2 regions of the Rhizobium sp. T1470 genome follow, and region 1 is predicted to be linked to the other one. Evidence: riboswitches for the same ligand, from Rfam matches in the RefSeq annotation. Region 1 holds a riboswitch; the other holds the start of a gene.

Region 1 (4,928 bases):
GTTCCGGCGACGGGTCGGATCTCACCCGTCGGGACCTGCAGTTCATCGGTGACGAGGTAGCCGTCGGCTGCGATCATGATGTCGTGGCCGAGCGCATCGTCGCGGCCGTCGAGGTTGAAATAGGCATGCTGGCAAACGTTGGCGATCGTCGGCTGATCACTGGTCGATTCGTAGACGACGGAGAATTCGCCGTTGCCATGCACCCAGTAGGTTGCCTGGATGGTGCAGTTGCCCGGATAGCCGGCGCGGCCGTCCGGATCGACGATCTTCAGCACAACGCGGTCGACATCATGCTCGACGATTGTCCAGTTCTGCTTGGCGATGTTGTCGCTGCCGCCATGAAGATGGGTCACGCCCTTCTCGTTGAGATCGAGCTGATAGTTCTTGCCATCCAGCGTGAACCTGCCGCCGCCGATGCGGTTTGCGCAGCGCCCGGGCGTTGCGCCAAAGTAGGAGGAGTGAGCGGGGTAGCTGTCGAAATCGTCGAAGCCGAGCAGAAGCGGGGCATCGTGGTCGTCGAGGCGGAGATCCTGAATGACGGCACCCCAGGTGATGATCTTGGCTGTCAGCCCGCCACCTTTGATCTCGATCCGATAGACAGTTTCTCCCGACTTGGTTTGCCCAAAAACTTCCCGTTTCAACAATTCCGCCATAACGACCGTCCAGATCTATCTTCGAGTGAGGCAGCGAACCTGCCCCCATTTGCCGCAAACCGCAACGGTGTGCCGCAAAAAAGAAACGCTGCCAGGCCGGGGACACGCTCCGCCCAGTGGCCTGGCGTTGCTCGTGTCAGTCGCTCTTGCCGATATCGTTGAGATCGTACGGCGTGGTCTGGTAGATCTCGTTGATCCAGTTGCCGAACAACAGGTGCGCGTGGCTGCGCCAGCGGTTTTGCGGCGTCAGCGACGGATCGTTGTGCGGGAAGTAGTTGTGCGGCATCTTGATCGGAACGCCGGCATTCACGTCGCGGAAATATTCGTCGGAAAGCGACGTTGAATCATATTCCACATGATTGAACATATAGAGCCGCTTGCCCTTCCGCTCATGCACGAGGCAGACGCCCATTTCGTTGGATTCCATCAGGATCTCAAGGCTTTCCGACTTTTCGATGTCGCCGCGGCGGACTTCGGTCCAGCGCGACACCGGCACTTCGAAATTGTCCGAGAAACCGTTCAGGTAAACGGATGACGGCTTCAGGTTCCGGTGCCGGTAGACGCCGAAGGCCTTCTCCTTGAGCTCATACTTCGCAACACCGTGGAAATGATAGATCGCGGCCATCGCGCCCCAGCAGACGTTCATCGACGAATGGACGTTGGTTTCCGTCCAGTCGAAAATCTGCTGCATTTCGCGCCAATAGTTCACGTCCTCGTAGGGCAGCGTCTCGATCGGCGCGCCGGTAGTGATGAAGCCATCGAACTTGCGGTGCTTCACTTCCTCCCACGTCTGGTAGAAGGCGAGAAGATGGTCTTCCGAGGTGTTCTTTGCTTTGTGGTTACCCACGCGGATGAGCGAAAGCTCCACCTGCAGTGGAGACGCGCCGACCAGGCGGGCCATCTGCAATTCCGTCTTGATCTTGTTCGGCATGAGGTTGAGAAGCCCGATCTGCAGCGGTCGGATGTCCTGACGGATAGCCACCGTCTCGGTCATCACGCGCACGCCTTCCTGAACCAGGGTTTCAAATGCAGGCAAGGTATCGGGGATCTTGATGGGCATTGCGGTCACTCGATCAAAACAACGAATACATCGCTATCGGTCCGCACGCGGCCCTTTAGCGACTTCTTTAACGTGGCTGCAAGCCGGCCGGCCAAATCACCACGGAGCGTTCTAAATAGCGTTAGTCGACCTGCGAATCAATTGCCCAAACGAACGGAGGGGTCGATGCGAAGTCACTCCCACGTTAATGACTGCTAGAATCTGTTGGTGGACACAACGAATCACGATGTTTATTGAAGTAGAATGACGGCTAGGGACGCGTAATGGCAGATGACCTCGAAGGCAGGCCAAGCATTCAAGGGCAAGACAGAGTAGGATACGATCTGAGCCTGGGCTATCGCTTGAAGGTCATGTTCTCGGCTTTCTGGCATTCACCCGTGCGCGGAAGGGTCTTGCTGATCGCAACGGCGCTGATCGCCATCATTCTCGCCACCGCCTATGCGACCGTCATCCTCAACCAGTGGAACGCGCCCTTTTACGACAGCATCGCTCGGCGCGATTTGCATGGGTTCTTTCATCAGCTGAAGGTCTTCGCGCTGATCGCGGGCATGCTGCTCTTGCTCAACGTCGTGCAGGCCTGGCTGAACCAGATGACCGCGCTCTACATGCGCGAAGGTCTGACGCGCGATCTCGTCAACCAATGGCTCCAGCGCAAGCGTGCGCTGCGGCTTTCGGCCAGCGGCCTCATCGGCGTCAATCCCGATCAGCGCCTACACGAAGATGCCCGCAACCTCGCGGAAAGCACGACGACCCTGATGATCGGGCTGGTGCAGGCGACGATCTTGCTGATCAGTTTCATCGGCGTGCTATGGGAATTGTCCAGCGGCTTTATCTTCCGTTTCGGCACCTATGCCTTCTCCATTCCGGGCTATATGGTTTGGGCCGCAATCTTCTATGCGGCGTCCGCATCGATTCTCAGCCAGCTGGTAGGCCGCAAGCTTGTGAAGCTCAATGCGGATCGTTTCTCGAAGGAGGCGGAACTTCGCTTTGCGCTGATGCATGCCAACGAGAACATGCCGGCGATCACGGTGGCGCGCGGCGAGGAGAATGAGCAGCAGCGTATCAATACCGACATCAGCGCGGTGCTCGCCGTCATCAAGCGGGTGGCGATGGCCAACGTCAACCTCACCTGGGTGTCAGCCGGCTACGGCTGGCTTGTCGTGGTCATCCCGATCATTGTAGCCGCACCGGCATACTTCTCCGGCGGCCTGACGTTTGGCGAGCTGATGGTATCGGTCGGTGCTTTCAACCAGGTCAACACGGCCCTTCGCTGGTATGTGGCGAACTTCGGTCCCATTGCCGAATGGCGCGCCACACTGATGCGTGTCACCGATTTTCGTCAAGCGCTCACCACCATGAGCGACGAGATCAATCTCAGGGGCACGATTAGCTACGAGCGCAACCCGCCTGGAACACTGACGCTGGACCATGTACGGATCGCTTCTAAGATTGGCGAAGAGATCGACCAGTGCGGCGGGTTCCGCGTCCACGAAGGCGCCGTGACGATCAAGGCCGGCGAAAAGGTCATGATCAACGGCGATCACAACGTGAACCGCAAACTGCTCTTCCTTGCACTCTCCGAGCTTTGGCCATGCGGGGGCGGTAAGATCGGCTTGCCGCCCACGGACGACATGCTTTTCGTCGCGCAATCGGCCTACATCCCCGGGGGTTCGCTCCGCGAAGCGCTGGCGTTTCCCGAGTCTGCGGACACCTATCAGAATGCCGACGTTGTGGCAGCACTGGAGAAGGCAGGCCTCCACCATCTGGTTTCCCGGCTCGATACCCGGGCCCGGTGGGACAAGCTGCTCGATTCCGACGAGCAGCGCGCGATCGGTTTTGCTCGCCTGCTTCTCGTACGACCGAAATGGATCGTGTTCGACGAAGTGCTGGAAGGCATGGAGCCGGAATGGCAATCATCGATGATGGACGTCCTGGCTTCGATGCCTGACACCACGATGATCTACATCGGTCGCTCGGACGCCTTCGTCGACACTTTCAAGCCCCGCGTGCTGCATCTGGAAGCTCTGCATGCGAAGCCGGAAGTGAAGGTCGTGGCAAAAGCGCCAAACGCACCCGCACCCGCGCTCTGACGGCTTACATCGGCGGCACGACGCCGTTTTTACCGACTGTGACGTTTGCTGCGCACACCGTGCCGTCTGCAGCTCTTTCTCCCATCACGATCACGCGCGCTCCTGCGACAAGGTCTGCCTTTCCGGCAGGGGTGAAGGTGACGATCGGTGTATCGTCGGCGATCGATATCGTCTTTTCCTTGCCCTGATATGTCAGCGTGATGGTGTGGCCATCGACTGCCTTGACGGCTTTCGCGACCGTCGCGTTGGTCATCGTGCTGTTTGGCCTCAAGTCCCAAGGGCGACTGCCTTCTCCGGTGCCCTTCATCGCTCCTGGAAAGATCAGCACTTCGAGAGCGCCATCGCCGCCATCAGCTTTTGGCAGTGATGCAACCCCAACGAAATCGCCCGGCTTGATATCTTCCACGGCGGCCTTCTTGATGCCGCGCACCTTCCAGTCTGGCTTCAATGTCACCGTTTGCTCGGTGCCTTCTCGTGTTTTGACCACCAACGTGTCGCCGCTCAGGCTTTCAATCGCGCCACGCACGCGTTGCGCTTCCTGGGCAAGCGCGCCGTGCGACGTAATAACGAGGAAACCCGCGGCCCAGACGAGCGCGGTAGATGCTTTGAGATTGTGTGGCATAGTCTGCTTTCCTTGCCGTCGTGCAAGCTGCGGATACGGGGCGCAGCTTAGTCCTGCCGGTCGAACGCTGACGAATCAATGAAACGTGAAAGCCAGTTCGCGCGGCAAAGACGGGTCGGATTGAGCGGGCGCGAAAGGATCTTAGCCCTCCAATTCCTCCCGCAGCATCTCGAGTTCCAGCCATTCCTCTTCCATGTTCGTCAGGCTGTCCCGGAGCTTCTCCATCTCCGCTGCCAGACGGTTGAATGTGGTGGGGTCCTTGGTGAACAGGCCGGAGTCCGTCATCCGCTCCTCCCGTTTTGCGATCTCGGCTTCGGCCTTGGCCATTTCCTTCGGGAGATTTTCGAGCGCGAACTTCTGCTTGAAGGACAGCTTAGCCCTTCCTTTCGCCGTCTCGGCCGGGGCAGTTGCTTCCTGCGGTTTCGATCGTTGCGCCGCCTTCTCGGCCTTCCTTCGCTCGTCGGCGATGCCCTTTCGTTGCGCGAGCATGTCCGAATAGCCGC
Region 2 (4,928 bases), 770 kb from region 1:
TCCAATCCATAACGTTTCTCCTTGCTTTGTTGGACTGGAGACTAAACGGCCGCGGCATAAGAGTGTTCCGCCGCTTCGCTCCGTCAGGTAGCGATCAGGATCTTTTTGCTTTCTGCGTTGTCGGCGATGCGCCCTGTGGCCTTCGCGGAGCGGGTGAAGCGCTTAAGTGGAGCGGGTGAAGGGAATCGAACCCTCGTATTCAGCTTGGGAAGCTGCTGCTCTGCCATTGAGCTACACCCGCACTAGAGCGAGACTTTCTACAGATGATGGCCGCTGTCAAGCGGTCAAACACCGACAACCGTAACAAGGCACTTCTGATATTGCAGCCACCGCGCGGTTTGGTAGGTGGGGTCACAACTGCGGATCAATACTTCCTTTTCATAGTAAAATACCTTTGGCGGCAAATAACCCGAACGTTATAAGCGCTCTCACGAACAAAACAAAAGCACGCGCGAACCGCCCTTCAATTCATCTGACTCATGACAATGTCAGGATTAAGCGTGTGTTCGCGCGCCCATCGGTCCTTGTCCCGATCTAGGACCCCACACCGTCACAGCACGAACACCACAAGGCTCAAGAAGATTCTACCGGCCGGACCTTATCACGCGCCGCTCCTTCAAATCGACGGCAGAAACATTGCCCCACCTCTGGCCGAATGATGGCGAACGGCGCCCTCTGGCGGCCGACGCGAAAGCGACAACCAGCGACCGAGCACACCAGGACGCTCAAATGCGGAAGTGCTTGGAAAGCTTCAGGCCCTGCGCCTGATAGTTCGAGCCGAGGCCGGAGCCGTAGAGGCTTTCCGGGTGCTCCCGCATATGTTCGTAGACGAGGCGGCCGACGATCTGGCCGTCTTCGAGGATGAAGGGAACCTCGTGGCTGCGGACCTCGAGCACGGCGCGGCTGCCGCGGCCGCCAGCGGGCGCGTGGCCGAAGCCTGGGTCGAAGAAGCCGGCATAGTGCACGCGGAATTCGCCGACCAGCGGATCGAAGGGGGTCATCTCGGCCGCGTAGTGCGGCGGCACATGGATGGCTTCGCGGGAGACGAGGATGTAGAACTCGTCAGGATCCAGGATCAGCTCGTTGCGGCCGCGACTATAGAGAGGCTCCCAGAAATCATAGATGTCGTGCTGCGCCTTCTTGTCGACATCGACGACGGCGGTGTGATGCTTGCCGCGGTAGCCGATCAGGCCGTCCTTGTCGCCCGCAAGATCGATCGACAGCGCAATACCGCCGCCCGAGACGTTCGGCTGCTTGCTGGCAACCAGCGTTTCGGCATCGTGCAGCGCCAGAAGTTCGGGCTCGCCGAGCAGAGAATGCCCGACACGGAAGCGGATCTGCGACAGGCGCGAGCCCCGGCGCACGACAATCGGGAAAGTGCGCGGGCTGATTTCGAGGTAGAGAGGGCCGGAATAGCCGGCCGGGATCTTATCGAACTCCTGCGCATAGTCGGTGATGACACGCGTGAAGATATCCAAACGCCCCGTCGAGCTCTTCGGGTTGGCCGAGGCCGACATATCGGTCGGCAGGTCGAGGCGCTCCATCAGCGGAACGATATAGACACAGCCTGTCTCCAGCACGGCACCTTCGGAGAGGTCGACGACGTGAAGGCTTAGGCGATCGAGCTTGTCGGACACGAGATGGGATGGGCCCGGCATGAAACTCGCGCGAACGCGGAACGCCTTGGCGCCAAGCCTGAGGTCGAGGCTTGCCGGCTGGATCTGGTCGTGATCTAAATCGCGCTCAGAGGTGAGACGCCCGGCCTCAAAGAGCGCGGCAATCGCACGATCTGCCAAAATTCCTGTTACGCGAGCCATCATGCCTCATCCATATTTGTCGCAGACAAAACCAAACTCAAGGAATTGACGCAAGCATAGAACGGCAGTATTGCAGCTTTATCCCGTGGTGATTTGGCCGGTCGGCTTGCAGCCACGTTAAACAAGTGGCTAAAAGGACCGGGTGCAAAACCGGTCTGCTTTCGCGGCCGGTTTTTTTGTTGTTTGAAAGTGGTGATTCATGAGCAAGACTTGGCGCCCGGCAACCCAACTCGTCCACGGCGGTTCGCTGCGCTCGCAATATGGCGAGACCTCCGAAGCAATCTACCTCACGCAGGGCTTCGTCTATGAAAGCGCGGAAGCGGCCGAAGCACGCTTCAAGGGCGAGACCGAAGGCTATATTTACGCTCGCTACGGCAGCCCGACCAACGACATGTTCGAGAAGCGCATGTGCGCGCTCGAAGGTGCCGAGGAGGCCCGTGCCACGGCCTCGGGCATGGCAGCCGTCACCGCGGCGATCCTCTGCCAGGTGCAGGCAGGCGACCACATCGTCGCAGCCCGCGCCCTCTTCGGCTCCTGCCGTTGGGTCGTCGAGACGCTTGCGCCGAAATACGGCATCGAATGCACGCTGGTCGATGGTCGCCATCTCGAGAACTGGGAAAAGGCGATCCGTCCGAACACGAAGGTGTTCTTCCTGGAAAGCCCGACGAACCCGACGCTGGAAGTGATCGACATCGCCGGTGTTGCCAGGCTCGCCAACCAGATCGGCGCCAAGGTCGTGGTCGATAACGTCTTTGCAACCCCGATCTTCCAGAAGCCACTCGAGCTCGGCGCGCATATCGTCGTCTACTCGGCCACCAAGCACATCGATGGTCAGGGCCGCAGCCTCGGCGGCGTGATCCTCTCCGACACGGAATGGGTCAACGAGAACCTGCAGGACTACTACCGCCACACCGGCCCGGCGATGTCGCCGTTCACGGCGTGGACGCTGCTGAAGGGCCTCGAGACACTGCCACTGCGCGTCAAGCAGCAGACCGAAAATGCGTCGAAGATCGCCGACTTCCTGGCTGATCAGCCGAAGGTCGCCAAGGTAATCTATCCCGGCCGCAAGGATCATCCGCAGGCCGACATCGTCGCCAAGCAGATGAAGGGCGGCTCAACGCTTGTTGCCATCGAATTGAAGGGTGGCAAGGACGCAGCCTTTGCGCTTCAAAACGCGCTTGATATCGTCAAGATCTCCAACAATCTGGGCGACGCCAAGAGCCTGATCACGCACCCGGCGACGACGACGCACAAGAACCTGACCGACGAGGCGCGCGCAGAGCTCGGCATCTCCGGCGGCACCGTTCGTCTCTCTGCGGGCATCGAGGACACGGACGATCTGATCGAGGATTTTGCCCAGGCGCTCGCCAAGGTGAACGCCTGATCAGCCCATATCGGCCGGATCACCTGCGATCCGGCCGACCGCCATGCGCTTCCGCCACACGCGAGGCGGGCTAAAATTAGGCTTAGCACGCGAAACCTCTTGCCATTGCAGGCATTCGGGACTTGATCGCCTATCGGTTTATTGACGGATGGGCCGCCGTATAAGATACCGGTAACGTATGTTGACTATGGTGTAGGCATGTACCGCGCCCTTACACGCGACATTGAAGTCGTCTTCGAACCCTTTTATCTGGAGGAGCAATCCGATCCGGAGGACGATCGTTATGTCTGGGGCTACAAGATCGTCATCAGCAACAATTCCGACACGACCGTGCGATTGGTGAACCGCTACTGGAACATCACAGACCAGAACGGGATCGTCGATGAGGTCACGGGCGCCGGCGTTGTCGGCGAACAGCCGCGGCTTGCTCCGGGCGATACCTATGAATATTCCTCGGGCTGCCCACTGGATACGCCATCAGGGCTGATGTTCGGCCACTACCAGATGGAAACGGATGAAGGCGAGCTTTTCGATGTCGAAATACCCGCCTTCTCGCTGGATTCGCCAGGGCTGCTCAGAGTCCTGAACTGATCACTCGGCAGCCTCAGCCACCTCTTCCACTTCGAAGCGGTAGGTTGTCGAGCAGAACTCGCAGGTGACCGAGATCGCGCCGTCTTCCTGGCTGTCATCGATTTCCTCGGCAGAGAAACCCTTCAGCACGCCCTTGATCTTTTCGCGCGAACAGCTGCAGCGATCGAAGACCTCGCGCGGTTCGTAGACGCGAACGCCGCGTTCGTGGAACAGGCGGTACAGCAGCCTCTCTGTGCCCACCTGCGGATCCGTCAACTCGTCGGCGTCGATCGTTTCAACGAGCGAGCGGGCTTCCATCCATGCATCGTCTTCCTTGTGGGAACCGCCGGCCGTGTCACCGTCGCCCCCATGAAGATCCGGCTGGCGCATGCGCTCCGGCGCTACCGGCAGGAACTGGGCCACGAGCCCCCCTGCCCGCCAACGGTGACGCGGCTTGCCCACGTCGTCGCGATCGAAGAGCTCGGCAGCGGCAAGACGCACTCGCGTCGGAATTTGCTCCGACTGGCGGAAATAGGCGCCGGCGATTTCCTCGAGGGTCGCTCCGTCGAGCGCAACGATGCCCTGATAGGGTTGGCTAAACTTCCCCTGATCGATCGTAAACGCCAGCATACCCTTGCCGAGCAGCTGTTCAGGCTCGATTTGCCCAGCGGCGATGGCCTTGTCGAGGAGGCCCTGGTCGAAGCGCGCATAAGCACGCACGTTTTCGGGCGTCGAGAAATCGCAAACAAGCAGGTCCACCGGGCCGTCGCCTTTGGTCTGCACCGTGAACTTGCCGTCAAATTTCAGCGACGTGCCGAGCAGCACCGTCAACACGACGACTTCGGCAAGAAGCCTCGCGACAGGCGCAGGATAGCGATGACGCTCGAGGATCGCGTCCAGCATCGGCCCGAGTTGGACGGCGCGACCGCGCACATCCAGCCCTTCAACCTGAAACGGAACGACGTGATCATCGCCGGCGAAATTGAATTCGCCGAGGGCGGCTGCAGGTTCTGCCATGGTCTTCTCCTAGTCTGAGAGCGGCAGACGAGAGTGTCCATCCGCTCGCGCGGCCAACGGGCCTTCCGGCCAAACGTGGCGTCAAGTATGGTTCAGATCGCGCCCAGGCACCAAGCAAGAATCGACTTCTGCGCATGAAG

The links. A riboswitch is a leader RNA that binds a small molecule or an ion and turns the genes downstream of it on or off. The one in region 1 is predicted to bind S-adenosylmethionine.
Region 2: linked by a shared signal. The riboswitch ahead of WGT02_RS04175 (O-succinylhomoserine sulfhydrylase) and the one ahead of metA (homoserine O-succinyltransferase) in region 1 are both predicted to bind S-adenosylmethionine.

The regions. Positions count from the first base shown of each region.
Region 1 is NZ_CP148091.1:62,802-67,729, reverse strand. It holds gene WGT02_RS00330 (aldose epimerase family protein) at 1-653, opposite strand, end outside; gene metA (homoserine O-succinyltransferase) at 790-1,713, opposite strand; SAM riboswitch at 1,749-1,826, opposite strand; gene WGT02_RS00320 (ABC transporter ATP-binding protein/permease) at 1,977-3,803, shown strand; gene WGT02_RS00315 (DUF5666 domain-containing protein) at 3,808-4,425, opposite strand; gene WGT02_RS00310 (ABC-F family ATP-binding cassette domain-containing protein) at 4,567-4,928, opposite strand, start outside.
Region 2 is NZ_CP148091.1:831,841-836,768, reverse strand. It holds gene WGT02_RS04190 (CsbD family protein) at 1-10, opposite strand, end outside; tRNA gene WGT02_RS04185 (tRNA-Gly) at 168-241, opposite strand; gene WGT02_RS04180 (2'-deoxycytidine 5'-triphosphate deaminase) at 726-1,820, opposite strand; SAM riboswitch at 1,893-1,971, shown strand; gene WGT02_RS04175 (O-succinylhomoserine sulfhydrylase) at 2,017-3,201, shown strand; gene apaG (Co2+/Mg2+ efflux protein ApaG) at 3,400-3,792, shown strand; gene WGT02_RS04165 (Hsp33 family molecular chaperone) at 3,793-4,788, opposite strand; gene argF (ornithine carbamoyltransferase) at 4,881-4,928, opposite strand, start outside.